Regions from separate parts of the Faecalicatena fissicatena genome, predicted to be linked through region 2. Evidence: predicted binding sites of a transcription regulator. Region 2 holds the regulator's gene; the other holds the start of a gene.
The links. The regulator NrdR, encoded in region 2, represses ribonucleotide reductase genes. The targets are predictions, from matches to a motif close to CACAANATNTTGTG.
Positions count from the first base shown of each region.

Region 1: the regulator NrdR is predicted to act here: its motif matches at 5,819-5,832, upstream of nrdD (anaerobic ribonucleoside-triphosphate reductase).

Region 1 covers NZ_JACLYY010000004.1:164,109-173,130, forward strand. Annotated here, with positions in the region: gene H7U36_RS05760 (ABC transporter ATP-binding protein) at 1-671, opposite strand, end outside; gene H7U36_RS05765 (alanine/glycine:cation symporter family protein) at 1,075-2,472, shown strand; T-box leader at 2,565-2,817, shown strand; gene H7U36_RS05770 (ABC transporter substrate-binding protein) at 2,956-3,990, shown strand; gene H7U36_RS05775 (ABC transporter permease) at 4,047-4,946, shown strand; gene H7U36_RS05780 (ABC transporter ATP-binding protein) at 4,921-5,694, shown strand; gene nrdD (anaerobic ribonucleoside-triphosphate reductase) at 5,884-8,016, shown strand; gene nrdG (anaerobic ribonucleoside-triphosphate reductase activating protein) at 8,020-8,508, shown strand; gene H7U36_RS05795 (dCTP deaminase/dUTPase family protein) at 8,501-9,013, shown strand.
Region 2 covers NZ_JACLYY010000002.1:44,789-53,810, reverse strand. Annotated here, with positions in the region: gene arcC (carbamate kinase) at 1-12, shown strand, start outside; gene H7U36_RS02240 (helix-turn-helix transcriptional regulator) at 236-448, shown strand; gene H7U36_RS02235 (hypothetical protein) at 450-899, shown strand; gene H7U36_RS02230 (ABC transporter ATP-binding protein) at 1,072-1,845, shown strand; gene H7U36_RS02225 (ABC transporter permease) at 1,846-3,063, shown strand; gene H7U36_RS02220 (PRC-barrel domain-containing protein) at 3,168-3,422, shown strand; gene nrdR (transcriptional regulator NrdR) at 3,491-3,952, shown strand; gene H7U36_RS02210 (threonine/serine exporter family protein) at 3,957-5,195, shown strand; gene truA (tRNA pseudouridine(38-40) synthase TruA) at 5,323-6,057, shown strand; gene xth (exodeoxyribonuclease III) at 6,079-6,831, shown strand; gene H7U36_RS02195 (isochorismatase family protein) at 6,879-7,418, shown strand; gene ymfI (elongation factor P 5-aminopentanone reductase) at 7,462-8,208, opposite strand; gene H7U36_RS02185 (VOC family protein) at 8,268-8,468, opposite strand; gene H7U36_RS02180 (MFS transporter) at 8,455-9,022, opposite strand, start outside.

The sequences.
Region 1 (9,022 bases), on a different contig from region 2:
CCCTGCATCTTCTGCTCCAGATTTTCCGGCGTGTCGCTGGCCACCAGCTTTCCCTGGTAGATGATCATGATGTGGTCGCAGACCTCCCGCACCTCGGACAGGATATGGGAGCTCAAGATGACCGTGTGCTCCTTGGACAGATTCCGGATAAGCTGGCGGATCTCGATGATCTGCTGGGGATCCAGGCCAACGGTGGGCTCATCCAGGATGATGATCTCCGGAAAGCCGATGAGAGCGCCTGCCAGTCCCACTCTCTGCCGGTAGCCCTTGGAGAGGTTTTTGATGAGTCTGTTTTTGACAGGACCAAGGCGGACCAGACTGATGACCTGGTCCAGCTGGGCGCTTTTTATGCTTTTGTCGATAAGCTTCAGGGTAGCTACAAATTTCAGGTACTCCAGAACGGTCATATCCACGTAGAGAGGCGGCTGCTCCGGCAGATAGCCGATATCCCGCTTTGCCTTGTAGGGCTCTGTGAGGATATCATGTCCGTTGATGAGCACCTGCCCCTCCGTGGCCCCCAGATAGCCCGTCATAATGTTCATAGTGGTGGATTTTCCGGCGCCGTTTGGCCCCAGAAATCCGTAGATCTGTCCTTTCTGGATGGTGAAATTCAGATGGTCTACAGCCATATGCGAGCCGTAGTACTTCACCAGATTTCTGACTTCGATCAAAGCGATACCTCCTTTAGATTACGATTTTCTTCCCCATTTTAGAGTGAGAATGTGTAGGAAATGTGACCAAAGTCTGAAAATTGTTTGGGCTTGTCTCTTGACAGAGCTCTGCTTTCCGGCGTATAATTCACCCATGCATAAAAGGGTTTGGGCAAAGATGTCTAAAAAAGTCTTTGCCCATGCCCTTTTTTAGTTAAACAGGATGTATATGACCAGAAGAATATATATTACTCCTATAAGTGTTTTGATTTATGTGTTATATTTATAACAGGTCTTGCAATTATCAGAAAATTCTGATAGACTGTTATAAACGAACATGAAGAGGAGCAAGGTTCTTTGTGTATTGTTATGCTACTGTTTACTAAAGGAAAATCGCAGAGAAGAAAGGAAAAGGGGGCATTTTATGTTAGAAACAATCAGTAATGCAATCTATGCGATCGACGACGTGATCTGGGGCTGGTGGCTGATCATCCTGCTCTTTGGAACACACATTTTCCTCACATTCCGCACAGGATTTATCCAGTGGAAATCTATCAGCAAGGGTATCAAGCTTTCAGTCACCAAGGATCCGGACGCGGAAGGGGAGGTGTCCAACTTTGGCGCTCTGACCACCGCCCTGGCGGCGACTATCGGAACCGGTAATATCGTAGGTGTGGGAACGGCTATCGCCCTGGGAGGCCCCGGAGCCGTGCTCTGGTGCTGGCTCTCCGGCGTGTTCGGAATTGCCACAAAGTACTCCGAGTCACTGATCGCTGTGAAATACCGCGTGAAGACAAAGGACGGCCGTATGCAGGGCGGCGCCATGTACGCCCTCTCCAGAGGACTGAAATGGCAGCCCCTGGGCAAGATCCTGGGAATGATATTCGCCGTTTTCGCAGGCTTTGCCTCCTTTGGTATCGGCTGCGCCACACAGGTGAACGCCATTGCCAACATTGTGGAGGAGAACGTGGGAGTTCCCGGCTGGATCGTGGGTATCGTGATCGCAGTGCTGACAGCCATCGTTATCTTCGGCGGCATCAAGTCCATCGCCAACGTGTGTGAGAAGCTGGTGCCCTTCATGGCCATCTTCTATGTGCTTGGATGTCTCATCATCCTTGGCATCAACCATGATTTCATCATTCCGGCTATCAAGACCATCTGCACCCTGGCCTTCACACCCGGCGCGGCGGCAGGCGGACTTGTGGGAACCGGTATCATGGCAGCTATGAGATTTGGTATTGCGAGAGGTCTTTTCTCCAATGAGTCCGGTATGGGCTCCGCACCGATCGCGGCAGCGGCGGCTCAGACGAGAAACCCGGTGCGCCAGGCGCTTGTATCCTCCACAGGTACATTCTGGGATACAGTTGTCGTATGTCTCATGTCCGGTCTCGTGATCGTGACGACTGTTATGAAAAACCCAAGCATCAATGCGGATGAGATCTCTGACGGCGGCGTTCTGACAACACTGGCCTTCCAGCAGATCCCCTACCTGGGACCTGTGATCCTGACCCTGGGCATCATCTGCTTCGCCTACTCCACAGTTCTTGGCTGGGCTTACTACGGTGAGCGCGCAGTTGAGTACTTCGCAGGCAGGAAGGTGCTGATCGGCTACCGTATTCTCTACGTGGTAGTGGCAGCCATCGCGCCTATCGTGGCTCTGGACGTTGTGTGGGCTCTTGCCGACATCCTGAACGCGCTGATGGCCGTGCCCAACCTGATCGCAGTTCTCCTTCTGTCCAATGTGATCGCAAAGGAGACGAAGAAGTACATAAACGATCTGGACGCCTGGTCCGACGAGCCGGTGCCGGTTATTGACGACTGATGCGGAACAGCGGCATATTTTCATAAAATTAAAAAAATCTCTTGACAAATCTGCTTTGTCAGAGTAAAGTAATGAGCATGAAATAAATAATCCATAAACCGATGAGAAAGAGGAGTAGATTATCACAGCGATGTCAAAGAGAGTGGCAGGCGGTGGAATTGCCATACGGAGCGGATAGTTGAATGGACTTTCGAGGGCGGCTTGAAAACCGGAAATGGCGAGTATGGCTTGTCGGGAACCGAACCCGTTATCAATCAGGAGTGTATGTTAGTACATGAGAAAGTGGACATTTGTCAATTTGAGTGGTACCGCGATAATAAAGTAGATTTTATTACCGTCTCAAGCCTTTGGGTTTGGGACGGTTTTTTATTACACCGGACAGACCGGCGCAGTAAAGACTTTTACAGCGGGATACCCGCTCCACGGATTTTCTCTCCTGTACAGCAGCAAAAAAGAACAAGAGTAAAGGAGAACAGAACAATGATGAAAAGAAAAGTGATGGCAGTATTATTGACAGCGGCAATGACAACAGCGATGGCAGCAGGGTGCTCAGGCTCCTCAGGCTCCTCCGACTCCTCAGGGTCAGGGGAGGACAGCTACACCATCGGTATTTCCCAGTTCGCGGAGCACGGCTCCCTGGACAACTGCAGGGAGGGCTTCCTCCAGGGATTGGAGAACGAGGGCATTGTCGAGGGAGAAAATCTGACAGTGGAGTACCAGAACGCGGCGGCCGACATGGGAACGGCCAGCCAGATCTCAGACGCCTTCGTGTCTGACAAGGTGGATCTGATCTGCGCCATCGCCACACCTACTGCCCAGAGCGCCTACAACGCGGCTATGGATACAGACATCCCGGTGGTCTATACGGCGGTGACCGATCCGGTGGCGGCAGAGCTGGCGGACGAGGACGGCAATCCGGTGGGCAATGTGACCGGGACCTCTGACGAGCTTCCCATCAAGGAGCAGCTGGAGATGATCCGCCAGATCCTTCCGGACGCTGAGAAAGTGGGCATCATGTACACCACCAGCGAGGCCAACTCCATCTCTGCCCTTGAGACCTACAAAGAGCTGGCGGGCGACTACGGTTTTGAGATCGTGGAGAGCGGCATCAGCACAACGGCGGACATTTCCCTGGCAGCTGACGATCTGATCAGCAAGGTGGACTGTATCACCAACCTGACGGACAATACGGTGGTGGCTTCCCTTCCGACGATCCTGGAGAAGGCAAATGAGAAGGGCATCCCGGTATTCGGAAGCGAGATCGAGCAGGTGCGGATCGGATGCCTGGCAGCGGAGGGACTTGACTATGTGGCGTTAGGGGAGCAGACCGGCGAGATGGCCGCGAAGATCCTCAAGGGAGAGGCGCAGGCCCCCGAGATGCCTTATGAGACCATCTCAGAGCCCGGTTTCTATGTAAACATGAAGGTGGCGGAAAATCTCGGCATCACAGTGCCGGATGAGCTGACGCAGAGCGCGGTGGAGAGCTTTGACGAGATCTCAGACTCATCTGCCGAGTGATCCGTCCGGCAGCTTTGAGCTGAAGAAAATGTAAATCAGAAGGTGAGGCAGTTTTCATGGACTTTATCGTAACAATACTGGAGCAGGGGCTGATCTACGGGATCCTGGCCCTGGGCGTATACATCACATACAAAATCCTGGATTTCCCGGATCTGACGGTGGACGGCAGCTTTCCCCTGGGTGGGGCGGTGACGGCCCTCCTCATCACAAACGGCGTCAATCCCTACCTGAGCCTGCTGGCATCCTTTGCCGCGGGGGCTCTGGCCGGGATCTGCACGGGCTTGATCCACGTGAAGGGGAAGGTGAGAGACCTGCTGTCAGGTATCATCATGATGACTGCCCTGTGGACCATCAACCTCTATATAGCGGGCACATCCAACGTGCCCCTCTTCTCCCAGGAGAGCATCTTTAAAAATGAGTGGCTTGACGGGATCGTGCCGGAGGCTCTCAAAAGCTACACGACCCTTATCATCATTTTCATCCTGACGGTCATCGCCAAGGTGCTGCTGGATCTGTACTTAAAGACAAAATCCGGCTATCTTCTGCGGGCCGTGGGGGACAATCCGGTGCTGGTCACCTCCCTTGCCAAGGACCAGGGGAATGTGAAGATCGTGGGCCTGGCCATCGCCAACGGCCTTGTGTCCCTGGCGGGCAGCGCGTTCTGCCAGGAGGAGAGAGTATTTGAGATATCCATGGGAACCGGCGCCATCGTCATCGGCCTTGCCAGCGTGATCATCGGCACAAGTCTTTTCAGGAGGATCACCATCATGCAGGCCACCACGGCGGTGCTCATCGGCTCCGTGATCTACAAGGCCTGTGTGGCTGTGGCCATCCGCAATTTCCAGCCCCAGGCCATGAAGCTGATCACGGCGGTGCTGTTCCTTGTCATTTTGATCATCAGCATGGAGAGAAGAAAGAAGGTGAAGACAGATGCTGGAACTCAAAGGAATTCATAAATACTATAACCCCGGCACTGTCAATGAGATGTGCCTGTTTCAGAATTTTGATCTGACCGTGGAGGACGGGGAGTTCGTCTCTGTGGTGGGCAGCAACGGCTCCGGGAAGACCTCCATGCTGAACATTATCTGCGGCAGCATCCCGGTGGAGGCGGGGCGGATCTACATCAACGGAACAGATATCACGAAGGAGAAGGAATTCCGCCGGAACCGCCGGATCGGGCGGGTCTACCAGAACCCGGCCATGGGTACCTGTCCCTCCATGACCATTCTGGAAAATATGTCCCTGGCGGACAACAAGGGCAAGGTCTACGGCTTCGGAAGGGGGACCAACAGGGGGCGGATTTCCTATTACAGAGAGCTTCTCGCCCAGCTGGGCCTCGGTCTTGAGGATAAGCTGGATATCATGGTGGGATCCCTCTCGGGAGGGCAGCGCCAGGCCATGGCTCTTCTCATGTCCACCATGACGCCCATTGAATTCCTGATCCTGGATGAGCACACGGCGGCTCTGGACCCGAAGACGGCGGAGCTGATCATGGAGCTGACAGACAGGATCGTGAAGGAGAAAAAGCTGACTACCATCATGGTCACCCACAATCTGCGGTACGCCATAGAGTACGGGGACCGGCTCCTCATGATGCACCAGGGAGGGATTGTCCTGGACAAAAAGAGGGAGGAGAAGGAGAAGGTCTCCGTGGATGAGATTTTGAAGCTCTTCAATGAGATCAGTATTGAGTGTGGAAACTGAAAAAGAGTCTCATATAAGTATACAAAAATAAGAGCCCGGCGGGGCTCTTTTTTTGTGAAATATTTTCGGGCGGTTCTGATTGACGCGGGCAGAGGGGGGATGGTAATATAGATAATGCATTTTGCACAGGATATAGTGAGTGAGATAAAAATAAAACACTAAATATAGACATACGAGGAGAGGCATATTATGAGAAGAGACAACGTGAAGGTAGTGAAAAAGGACGGCACAAAGGAGACATTCAATGTGCAGAAGGTAGTTGTGGCTGTCAACAAGTCCGCGTACCGGGCGCTGATCAGGTTTACAGACGAGGAGCTGAAGTTCATCTGCCGCTTTGTGGAGGAGAAGGTGGACGACCTGGACATCACGGAGGTTCCCATCGCCCAGATGCACAACGTGGTGGAGGGAGCTCTTGAGAAGGTGAACCCAGTGGTCGCGAAAAGCTACCGGGATTACCGGAACTACAAGCAGGATTTTGTCCAGATGCTGGACGACGTTTACAAGAAGAGCCAGTCCATCATGTACATCGGGGACAAGGAGAACAGCAACACGGACAGTGCCCTTGTGTCTACCAAGAGGAGCCTCATCTTCAATGAGCTGAACAAGGAGCTGTACAAGAAGTTCTTCCTCACTGTGGAGGAGATCCAGGCCATCCGGGACGGCTACATCTACATCCACGACATGTCCGCCAGGAGGGACACGATGAATTGCTGTCTTTTTGACGTGAAGTCTGTGCTCACTGGGGGCTTTGAGATGGGAAACCTGTGGTACAATGAGCCCAAGACGCTGGACACCGCCTTTGACGTCATCGGGGACATTGTCCTTAGCGCGGCCAGCCAGCAGTACGGCGGCTTCACCGTTCCCAGCGTGGACGACATACTGGAGCCCTTTGCGGAGAAATCCCACAAAAGGCTGATCCAGAAGTATCGGGATTTAGGTCTGGACGAGGAGACGGTTCAGAAGGTGGCCTGGGCGGATCTGGAGAAGGAGATGGAGCAGGGCTTCCAGGGCTGGGAGTACAAGTTCAACTCCGTCTCCTCCAGCCGGGGAGACTACCCCTTTATCACGGTGACAGCCGGCACGGTCCCCAGCAGGTACGGCAAGCTTGTGACTATGAAAATGCTGGAGGTGCGCAAAAAAGGACAGGGGAAGGAAGGGCACAAAAAGCCGGTCCTCTTTCCCAAAATCGTCTTCCTCTACGACGAGAAGCTCCACGGACCGGGCGGCGTGATGGAGGACGTGTTTGAGGCGGGCATCGACTGCTCCTCCAGGACCATGTACCCGGACTGGCTCAGCCTGACAGGGGACGGCTACGTGGCCAGCATGTACAAAAAATATGGAAAGGTCGTAAGCCCCATGGGATGCCGGGCCTTCCTGTCCCCCTGGTATGAGCGGGGAGGCATGGAGCCGGCAGATGAAAACGACCAGCCGGTATTTGTGGGGAGATTTAACATCGGAGCCATCAGCCTCCATCTCCCCATGATCTACGCGAAGGCAAAGCAGGAGAGCAGAGATTTCCATGAGGTGCTGGACTACTACCTGAACCTGATCCGTCAGCTCCACCTGCGCACCTACGACTACTTGGGAGAGATGAAGGCCTCCACCAACCCCCTGGCTTACTGCGAGGGCGGCTTCTACGGCGGCCATCTGGGACTTTATGACAAGATCAAGCCCCTTCTTAAGTCCGCTACTGCCTCCTTTGGCATCACGGCCCTGAATGAGCTGCAGCAGCTCCACAACAAGAAATCTCTTGTGGAGGATGGTCAGTTCGCCCTGGAGACCCTACAGTACATCAACGACAGAGTGAACGAGTTCAAGAAGGAGGACGGGCGGCTTTACGCTATCTACGGGACGCCGGCGGAGAATTTATGCGGCGTTCAGGTGCAGCAGTTCCGGAAAAAATATGGTATCATAGAGAATGTATCAGACCGGGAGTACGTCAGCAACAGCTTCCACTGCCATGTGACGGAGGACATCACCCCCATACAGAAGCAGGATCTGGAGGGGCGCTTCTGGGATCTGAGCAACGGCGGCAAGATCCAGTATGTCAAATATCCGGTCAACTATAATAAAGAAGCCATCCGTTCCCTGGTGCGCCGGGCCATGGCCAAGGGCTACTACGAGGGCGTCAACCTGTCCCTGGCCTACTGTGACGACTGCGGACACGAGGAGCTGTCCATGGATGTGTGCCCTGTGTGCGGCAGCAAAAATCTGACAAAGATTGACCGCATGAACGGGTATCTGTCCTACTCCAGGGTCAAGGGGGACACCCGCCTCAACGAGGCCAAGATGGCGGAGATCGCGGAAAGGAAGAGCATGTAAGACATGAGATACCACAACATAACAAAGGATGATATGCTCAACGGAGACGGCCTGCGGGTGGTCCTGTGGGTGGCAGGATGCGCCCACGCCTGCCCCGGGTGCCACAACCCGGTGACCTGGGATCCGGAAGGGGGACTGCCCTTTGACGAGGCGGCCCGGCAGGAGATCTATGAGGAGCTTGAGAAGGACTACGTGAGCGGCATCACCTTCTCCGGCGGCGATCCTCTCCACCCTGCCAATATGCAGGGGGTGACGGAGCTGGCCCGACGGATCAGGAGTGATTTCCCGGACAAGACCATCTGGCTCTACACAGGCAGCACTTGGGACGAGGTGCGGGACCTGGAGGTGATCCGGTATGTGGACGTGCTGGTGGACGGGCCCTTCCGTGAGGATGAGAAGGACAGCACGCTGCACTGGAAGGGAAGCGCCAACCAGCAGGTGATCGATGTGCAGAAGACATTAAAGACAGGAGAGGTTGTATTACATGGCTAAGAGGATTGCGAAATTTGAGAAGGTAAGCTTTACACAGTTTGAGGAGGGGTGGACAGACACCTTCGGCGAGGTGTCAAAGGAGAAGCTCCGGGAAATATACGAGAGTATCCGTCTGCCGAGAAGGGCCACAAAGGGCTCTGCCGGTTATGATTTCTTCGCCCCCGCGGATTTTACCCTCGGGCCGGGGGAGACGGTGAAGATCCCCACCGGCGTCCGGGCAAAGATGGAGGAGGAGTGGGTGCTCAAATGCTATCCCAGGAGCGGGCTTGGCTTCAAGTACCGCCTGCAGCTCAATAATACGGTGGGCATCATTGACAGCGATTACTACTACTCTGACAATGAGGGGCACATTTTTGCCAAGCTCACCAACGACACCAACGAGGGGAAGACAGTGGAGATCCCTGCGGGCACAGGTTTTATGCAGGGGATCTTTGTGGAGTACGGTATCACAGTGGACGACGAGGCGGAGGGCATCCGCAACGGAGGCTTTGGAAGTACCAATTAAAGGCCGGCG
Region 2 (9,022 bases):
ATCATCCGGTAAGAAAAAAGCAGTATATCGATCTATTGATCCCGGCCGCGCAAGAACCGCGGCCGGGATTTTTCTATGCAAGAAGTGTGTTAAAAATGTAACAGGAGACGTAACACTTTTTAAAAGTATTACGTCTGAAATGAACAATTGTAAAACACACTTGACATTTCATGTAAAGCCAACTATACTGAAAATGTAAAGTAAACTATACGATTGTGAAGGGGATGTCGAGCCTATGAAGACCCGGATTCAGGAGCTGCGCAGGAAATACAAGCTCTCCCAAGAGGAGCTTGCCCTGGCGGTGGGGGTCACCCGGCAGACGATCATTTCGCTGGAGAAGGAGAAGTACACGGCTTCCCTTGTGCTGGCCCACAAGATCGCCAGATATTTCGGGGTGACCATTGAGGATGTATTTGATTTTTCAGAAGTGGACGAGGAGGAGATGTGAGATGAAGGAGTACAGAGCAAAGCTGAAGAGACAGATCATCTGGATGATCGTCGGTATCATTTTTTCCTGCATGATCATTGTGATCTGCTGCGTCAGCGCCATGCGGCTGGGGGCGGATGAGCATGAGGCCAGCTTTATGAGAGGATTTCAGAGCGGCCTGTTCCTGGCCTGGGCGACCATCGCGGTCTACGGGATCGTGGTGAATGTCCGGGCGCTGCGGGATGAGAAGCGGCTGCGGGCGCTCTACATCAAGGAGCACGACGAGCGGCTGCAGGCCATCCAGAGGGAGTCGGGCCGGGCAGCCTACTGCATCAGCCTGTTCGGACTTCTGACAGCGGCCATTGCGGCGGGATTTTTCAGCATGACTGTGTTCGCGGTGCTGATCGGAGCTGTGCTCTTTGTGAGCCTGGTGGGCCTGGGTGCGAAAATCTGGTTCCACAGGACGATGTGATGCAGCCCTGTGTCATACGGGCCTGGAAATTGTGTAAAATTTAGGGAAAAAGTGTTGACAAATTTTCGGAAGATGTATATTATTGTACTAAATTAATAATACAGACGTCTGAGGAAATAGAATTGAAAAATAAGGAAGATCATCCCATGAGGGGAGAAAGGAAACAGAGGCTATGATTGAGATCAGAGACCTGACCAAGGTGTACAGACTGAACAAAAAACAGATGGCTGAGTCCCACACGAAAAATCCGAAGAAGACGGCTGTGGACCACCTGAGCCTGACGGCGAAAAAGGGGGAGATCTACGGACTTCTTGGGCCAAACGGGGCAGGGAAGACCACCACTTTGCGGTGCGTTTCCACCATTATAAAGCCTACCGGCGGCGAGATCTACGTGGACGGCCACGAGGTGCAAAGAGAGCCGGAGGCGGTCCGCAACTGCATCGGATTTCTCACAAGCGATATCAAGCTGGACGACCAGTTTGACGCGGATTACATGTTCCGCTTCTTCGGCCGTCTCCACAAGGTGCCTGAGGAGAAGCTCAGGAAGCGCAGGGAGGAGCTGTTTGACTATTTTGGCATCAGCGAGTTCGCCCACAAGAAGATCAAGGAGCTGTCTACAGGTATGAAGCAGAAGGCGGCTATCGCGGTCAGCCTTGTGCACGACCCGGATATCGTCATCTTTGACGAGCCCACCAACGGGCTGGATATCATCACTGCGAGAAATGTGACGGACTATCTGAAAAAGCTTCGGGACGAGGGCAAGCTGGTCATCGTTTCCACCCACATCATGTCCGAGGCGCAGAAGCTCTGCGACCGCATCGGCATCATTATCGACGGGCAGAAGGTGGCAGAGGGCACCCTGGATGAGCTGCTCACGCAGACATGCACGAACGACCTGGAGGATGCGTTCTTCCAGCTCTACTCGGCCAGAAAGGGGGAGAGGTAGATGTTAAACGGTATTAAACAGATATTTGGAAAAGAGATGGCCAGGATATTGAAGGACAAAAAGATGGTTTTCTCCGTCTTTTTTCTCCCGGTCATCATCATGGTAGCCCTGCTCACCATCATCAACAGCCTGGCGGGACAGATGCAGTCAGATATAGAGGATCACAAGTCCATTGTCTGGATGCAGAACGAGCCGGAGAGCTTTGAGGCCTTTCTCTCCTCCGCGGGGATGGAGTACAGTGTCAGGACAGTGGACTCTGACAGCGACCGGGCGGAGGCGGAGGATCAGATCCTGAACGGGAAGGCGGACCTTCTCATAGAGTTCCCGGAAAATTTTGATCAGCTGGTCGCCGGCTTCCAGGAGGGAGACCCGGTCCCACAGGTCAAGACCTACTATAATCCCTCTGAGGATTACTCCGCTCAGGCATATCAGGAGATTTCCGTGGGTGTGCTGGAGTCCTATCGCCAGACCCTGCTGGCAGGGCGGGTGGGAAACCCGGACGCCATCACTGTATTTACCGTCAATTCGGACAATGACGATATGGTGATCCAGGACGACGAGAAGGCCAGCGGCCGGGCCCTGGGCATGATGCTTCCCTATTTCATCACGATCCTTCTCTTTGCCGGAGCCATGGGAATCGGCACTGACATGATCGCCGGGGAGAAGGAGAGGGGAACCATGGCCAGCCTTCTGGTGGCGCCTGTAAAGCGATCCTCCATTGTCCTTGGAAAGGTGTTCGCCCTGATGGCGGTATCGGGAATTTCCTCCCTCATCTACGTGGCAGGTATGGTGGTGTGCACGCCCTTTATGATGGACTCCATGACTGGTATGGACGAGGCCCTCAACCTGAACCTGGGAGCGGACCAGATCATCATGATGGGACTTCTCCTCATTGCCATCGCCTTCCTGTACTCCGCCGTTGTGGCGCTGATCTCCGTCTTCGCGAAGACGACGAAGGAGGCCAGCAGCTATATCATGCCGGTGTACATGGTGGTTCTGGTTGTGGGACTTCTGACCATGTTCCGCATGGGAGACGGAGGACGCTGGGATTTTTATATTCCATTCTACAACAGCGCCGTTGCCCTCCAGTTGATACTGAGCCATGAACTGACTATGTCCCAGTACCTGATCACTCTGGTGGAGACCCTTGCGCTGGGCGGTATCCTGACCGTGCTCATTGCCAGAGCCTTCAACAACGAGAAGGTCATGGCGCTGTAGGCAGGAAAGCGGAATAAAAGAACAAAAAGTCAGGACAGGATAAAGAGCCTTGTGCCCTCACCGTCCCTTTTCCATCAGCATATGATGAAAGGGGAGGTGACAGCATGAGGCTTTGTGATTTTCAGCAGAAGGAAGTGATCAATGCCTGCGACTGCCGGAAGCTGGGGTATGTGGCGGACCTGGTCTTTGACGAGTGTACAGGCTGCATTGAGTCGGTGATCGTGCCAAGAGGAGGATTTCTGTGCGGCTGGTTCGGGGATACCGGGGAGTACGTCATCCCCTTTGACTGTATCAGGAAAATCGGCCCGGATATCATCCTTGTGGAGATCCACGAAGAAAAAAGGCACAGGTCGAAGTAATAAATTGACAAGTCCGGCCGGCGGGATATATACTTGTCTTAATATTTGAGAAAGGACGGAAGACCAAGATGAAATGCCCATATTGCAACCATCCGGATACGAGAGTCATCGACTCCAGACCGGCAGACGACGGTAATTCCATCCGCAGAAGGCGCTCCTGCGATGTATGCGGAAAGCGGTTTACCACCTATGAAAAAGTAGAGACTATCCCGCTGATCATTATAAAGAAGGACAACAACAGGGAGCAGTACAACCGCGGAAAGATCGAGACGGGCATCCTGCGGGCCTGCTACAAGAGGCCAGTGTCCGCAGCTGAGATACAGAAGTGCATCGACAGGGTGGAGACAAAGATATTCAGCCTGGAGGAGAAGGAGATCCCCAGCAGCGCTATCGGCGAGATCGTCATGGATGAGCTGAAGAAGCTGGATGAGGTGGCCTACGTCCGTTTCGCTTCGGTGTACAGGGAATTTAAGGATGTAAACACATTTATGGACGAGATTAAGAAAATACTGGACAGAGGAAATGCGTAAAACAATGGATTATCAGCGGATTTTGGAAGGCATACTGGACATTGGAGAGGCCATGCTCTGCAGCGGAGCGGAAAATTTCAGACTGGACGACACCATGTACCGGATGTGCAAAAGCTACGGCTTCAAGAGGTACGATGTGTTTGTCATCCCCAGCAACATCCAGATTACAGTGGAGACGCCGGAGGGGGAGATCCTCACCCAGATCCGGCACATCGAGTCCACGGGCATCAACTATGACCGGCTGGACTACATGAACAATCTGGCCAGATACGTGTGCGCCCACACGCCGGACGCGGATGAGCTGCACAGGAGGTATGTGGAGGTCATGAACCGGAAGGAGCAGCCGCTTTGGATCACCTACCTGGCGGGAGTCATGGGCGGCACCGGGTTCGCCGTCTTCTTTGGATGCGGGCTGACGGACGCGGTAGTGGCAGTGCTTGTGTCCCTCATGATCGTGTTTGTGGGAAACTGGCTTGGAAAGCGGGAGGACAATCTCCTGATATACAACTTAATCCTGGCCTTTCTGTCGGAGACGGTGATCATCGGCATGGATTTCCTGGGGATCGGCACCCACCCGGACCGGATCATGATCGGCATTGTCATGCTGCTCATCAGTGCCCTGAGCACCACGAACGGGATCCGGGAGATCCTGCAGAGAGATTTTCTCTCCGGTCTTATCAATATCATGAACTCTGTCCTGGGAGCGGCGGGCATTGCCTTTGGCATCGCCATCGCCATGCAGCTTCTTGGGGAGGGCGCCTACGACGGCTTCACGCTGAACCACAGCGTGCCCATCCAGCTTATCTCCTGTACCGTAGCCTGCGTGGGATTTGCCATGTGGTTCAAGATCCAGGGGAAGCAGGTGCTCTTTTCCGGCATCGGTGCTTTTTTCACCTGGGCTATCTACTGCCTGGTGTATGCGGTCTGGCCCAGCAACTTTGTGGCCACTATGGCAGGAGCTGTCTTTGTAGCGGCGTTTGCCTTCATCATGGCCAGGGTCAACAAGGCGCCGGCGACTATTTTCCTGACTGCGTCAGCCTTTCCGCTCATTCCCGGACCGAATCTCTACTATATGATGTACGGCTGGGTGAGCGGCGACAGTGTCCTGGCAAGCCAGGAGACAAGCGTGCTGCTTGAGACCTGCCTTGGTATTGCCCTGGGTTTCCTGATCGTGGACGTGGTGTCCAGGTGTGTCCTTTACGCGGTGAAGCGAGAGGGCTTCCGGGGAGAAAATATCATCTGACCCGGTGAGAAATAAATTGCGCATCCTACCGGAAAGTGCTATGATAAAAGAGGAAGCATATACAGCTTCTTCTTTTTTGATATGCAAATTTATTTTCAAGTTTTACAGATAGATCGGGTGTGTGTATATGAGAAACTATAAATTGACCATTGCCTATGACGGAAGCCGCTACCAGGGGTGGCAGCGGCAGGCCACGACGGACAATACGATCCAGTATATTATAGAGTGGAGCCTTGGAAGAATTGTGGGCTACCGGGTGCAGGTGGACGGCTCCGGACGGACGGACAGCGGCGTCCACGCCAGAGGGCAGGTGGCCAGCGTGAAGCTGTCCGGCCTCTACGACCCGGAGGAGCTGAAGGCTGCGCTAAACCGCTACCTCCCGGAGGATATCCGCATTCTCAAGGTGGAGCTGGTAAAGAATAATTTTCATGCGAGAAAAAGCGCCAAGGGAAAGAAATACGAGTACTATATAGACTGCAGGGAGAAGCCGGATGTGTTTTCCCGGCGCTACTGCTACCACTATCCGGAGAAGCTGGATATAGAGGCCATGCGGGATGCGGTGAAATACCTCATCGGCGTCAAGAATTTTGCCAGCTTCACGGACAACAAAGAGACAAACGATACAGTCCGCAGGATCTACAATATCAAGATCGTGCGTTCCGGGGAGAAGGTCAGGATCACCTACTACGGGTCCGGCTTCCTCTACCACATGGTCCGCATCCTGACAGGGACTCTGATCGAGATCGGGACAGGCAGGCGGGACGCCAGCAAGCTGCCGGTGGTCATCGCAGCGGAGGACCGCAGCCTGGCGGGATTTCTGGCGCCGGCCAGAGGGCTGTTCCTGCGGAAAGTGTATTATTAGACGACAAGGAGAACAGAGCATATGAAATTCATTTCCTGGAATGTGAACGGCCTGCGGGCCTGTGTGCAGAAGGGCTTTACAGACTTTTTCAAAGAGGTGGATGCGGATATTTTCTGCATCCAGGAGACAAAGCTGCAGGAGGGGCAGATCGACCTGGAGACGCCGGGCTACCATCAGTACTGGAACTATGCGGTGAAAAAGGGCTACTCCGGCACGGCTGTGTTTACAAAGGAGGAGCCTCTTAGCGTGTCCTGCGGCATCGGTATGGAGGAGCACGACCAGGAGGGGCGGGTCATCACCCTGGAGTACCCGGAATTTTACTTTGTCACTGTGTACACGCCCAACTCCCAGAACGAGCTGGCCAGGCTTTCCTACCGGATGCAGTGGGAGAGCGATTTCCTGGCCTACCTTAAGAGGCTGGAGGAGAAAAAGCCGGTGATCTTCTGCGGGGACCTGAATGTGGCCCACAGGGAGATCGACCTGAAAAATCCCAAGACGAACAGAAAGAACGCGGGATTTACAGACGAGGAGAGACAGAAATTTACGGAGCTTCTGGAGGCTGGGTTTATCGACACCTTCCGGTACTTCTACCCCGACAGGGAGGGGATTTATTCCTGGTGGTCCTACCGGTTCAAGGCCAGGGAGAAGAACGCAGGGTGGCGTATCGACTATTTCTGTGTGTCCAGATGTCTGGAGGACAGGCTGGAGGACGCCAAAATACTGACCGATGTGATGGGATCCGACCACTGTCCCGTGGAGCTGGATCTGAAATAGCAGGGAAAAGAGAGAAAAAGAAAAGTAAGGGAAAGAGGCGGGCGAATATGAGGATTGAGAGAGAACACGCGGCGGCAGTTGTCATTGATTACCAGGAGAAGCTGATTCCTGCCATGGACAGGAAGGAGACGCTCATAGAGAACTCCTCCATCCTGCTGGCGGGTCTTCGCGCGCTGGGCATCCCCATGGTGTTCACCCAGCAGTACACAAAGGGGCTGGGCAGTACAGTGAGGGAGCTGACCCAGGCTGCGGGGACGGAAGAATTTGTGGAGAAGATCCGCTTCAGCGCCTGGCAGGATGTGGTCAGCAGCCATCCCTGGATACAGGGGAAAAAGTACATTATCCTCTGCGGCGTGGAGTCCCATATCTGCGTGCTGCAGACCCTGATAGATCTGCGTGCCGCAGACTTTGTGCCCGTGCTGGTGACAGACTGCGTTTCCAGCAGGAAGAGGACAGACTATGAGACGGCTCTGATCCGGGCCAGGCAGGAGGGGGCTATCCTCACCACATACGAGGCGCTGCTCTTTGAGCTGCTTGAGAAGGCCGGTACAGAGGAGAGCAAGAAGATCCAGCGGCTTGTGAAATAGGAAAGACAAAAGAAAAGGGAGGGTATATCTGATCTGTTCCGGATCAGATATACCCTCCGTCTATTCCGATGATTTGCCCGGTCATGTAGGCCGGGGCATGGGCGGTCTGCCACACAAGGTCCGCTGCCTCCCGGGGCGTCCCGAACCTTCCGGCGGGGATCTCCTCCTCCAGCGCCTCCCGCTCCACGGGGGAGAGCCAGGAGTTCATAGATGTGTCGATGACCCCGCAGGCGATGGCGTTGACCTGGATGTTGCTGGGGGCCAGCTCCTTTGCCAGGGCCCGGGTCAGGCCGTGGATCCCGGACTTGGCGGCCGAGTAGGCGGCCTCGCAGGAGGCGCCCACTGTCCCCCACATGGAGGAGATGTTGATGATCCGCCCTTTTTTGCGCGTCACCATGGGCGGGACGGCGCTGCGGCAGCAGTAGAAGACAGAGGACAGGTTGGTGTCCATCATTCTCTGCCACTCCAGGTCCGTCATGTCGGTGAGGAGCCCGGTGTGGGAAATGCCGGCATTGTTCACCAGCACGTCCAGACAGGGACAGAGCTGATAAATTTTCTTAAAGATCTGCCGGACCTCCTCCGGGTTTCCCACGTCCCCGGGGACAAGCGTGCACTGGCCGGGGAGCTGCTCCTGGATTTCCTGCCAGACCTTCTCCAGCTCCTCCAGCGAGGAGCGGCAGTTGAGAAAGACGTGCCACCCCTCCTCGGCAAAGCGGAGGGCGCAGGCGCGGCCGATGCCCCTGGAGGCTCCTGTGACGAGTACGTATTTTACAGACTGTGTTGCAGACATGAACATTCTCCTTTTGTCTTTATCGTTTCTCCCATTTTACACCAGAGTATACCTGCTGTCTACCTGTCCGGGCAGGCGCGTATTTTCAGTCCGCTTTCTTCTGTGCATACAAAGCAGCTCTCGTACATGCCGCCAATGTTTTTAGGTTCATAGAGAACGTCCAGACCTGTTTCTATCATGTCAATGGTCAGCGCATTTACCTCCTCTGTGCTTTCTACAGAAAATACGATAAAAATAAATCCATCCTTACGCTTTTCCAAGGACAGCATCCCTTTCATTGCTGCATTTCACCTCCGGCCTTTTTGCAAGCACGATCCCTGCTGACAGAAGGAGCGGGAACAGTACGCCTGCTAAAATACCTATTTTCAGATCGTTATCCATAGCGTCTGAGACAAGGCCCACCAGCGTGGGGCCTCCTGAGCATCCGATATCCCCGCCAAGGGCCAGCAGCGCAAACATAGCTGTCCCGCCTTTTGGAAGAGAGGCGGCCGCCTTGCTGAAGGTACCCGGCCACATGATCCCCACAGACAGGCCGCAGACAGCGCAGGCGGCCAGACTGAGCTGGGGAACCGGAAGGAGGGAGATCCCCAGGTAGGATACAATACACAGAAGCCCGCTTGCGGCCATAAAGCGCTCCAGGTTGATCCGGTGTCCGTATTTTCCGTAAAACAGACGTGACAGCCCCATCAGCAGGGCAAATGCCATCGGGCCGGCCAGGTCCCCGGCGCTTTTGGAGATGCCTAGGCCCTTCTCGGCAAATACGGATGCCCACTGGCTCACCGCCTGTTCACTTGCCCCGGCGCACACCATCATG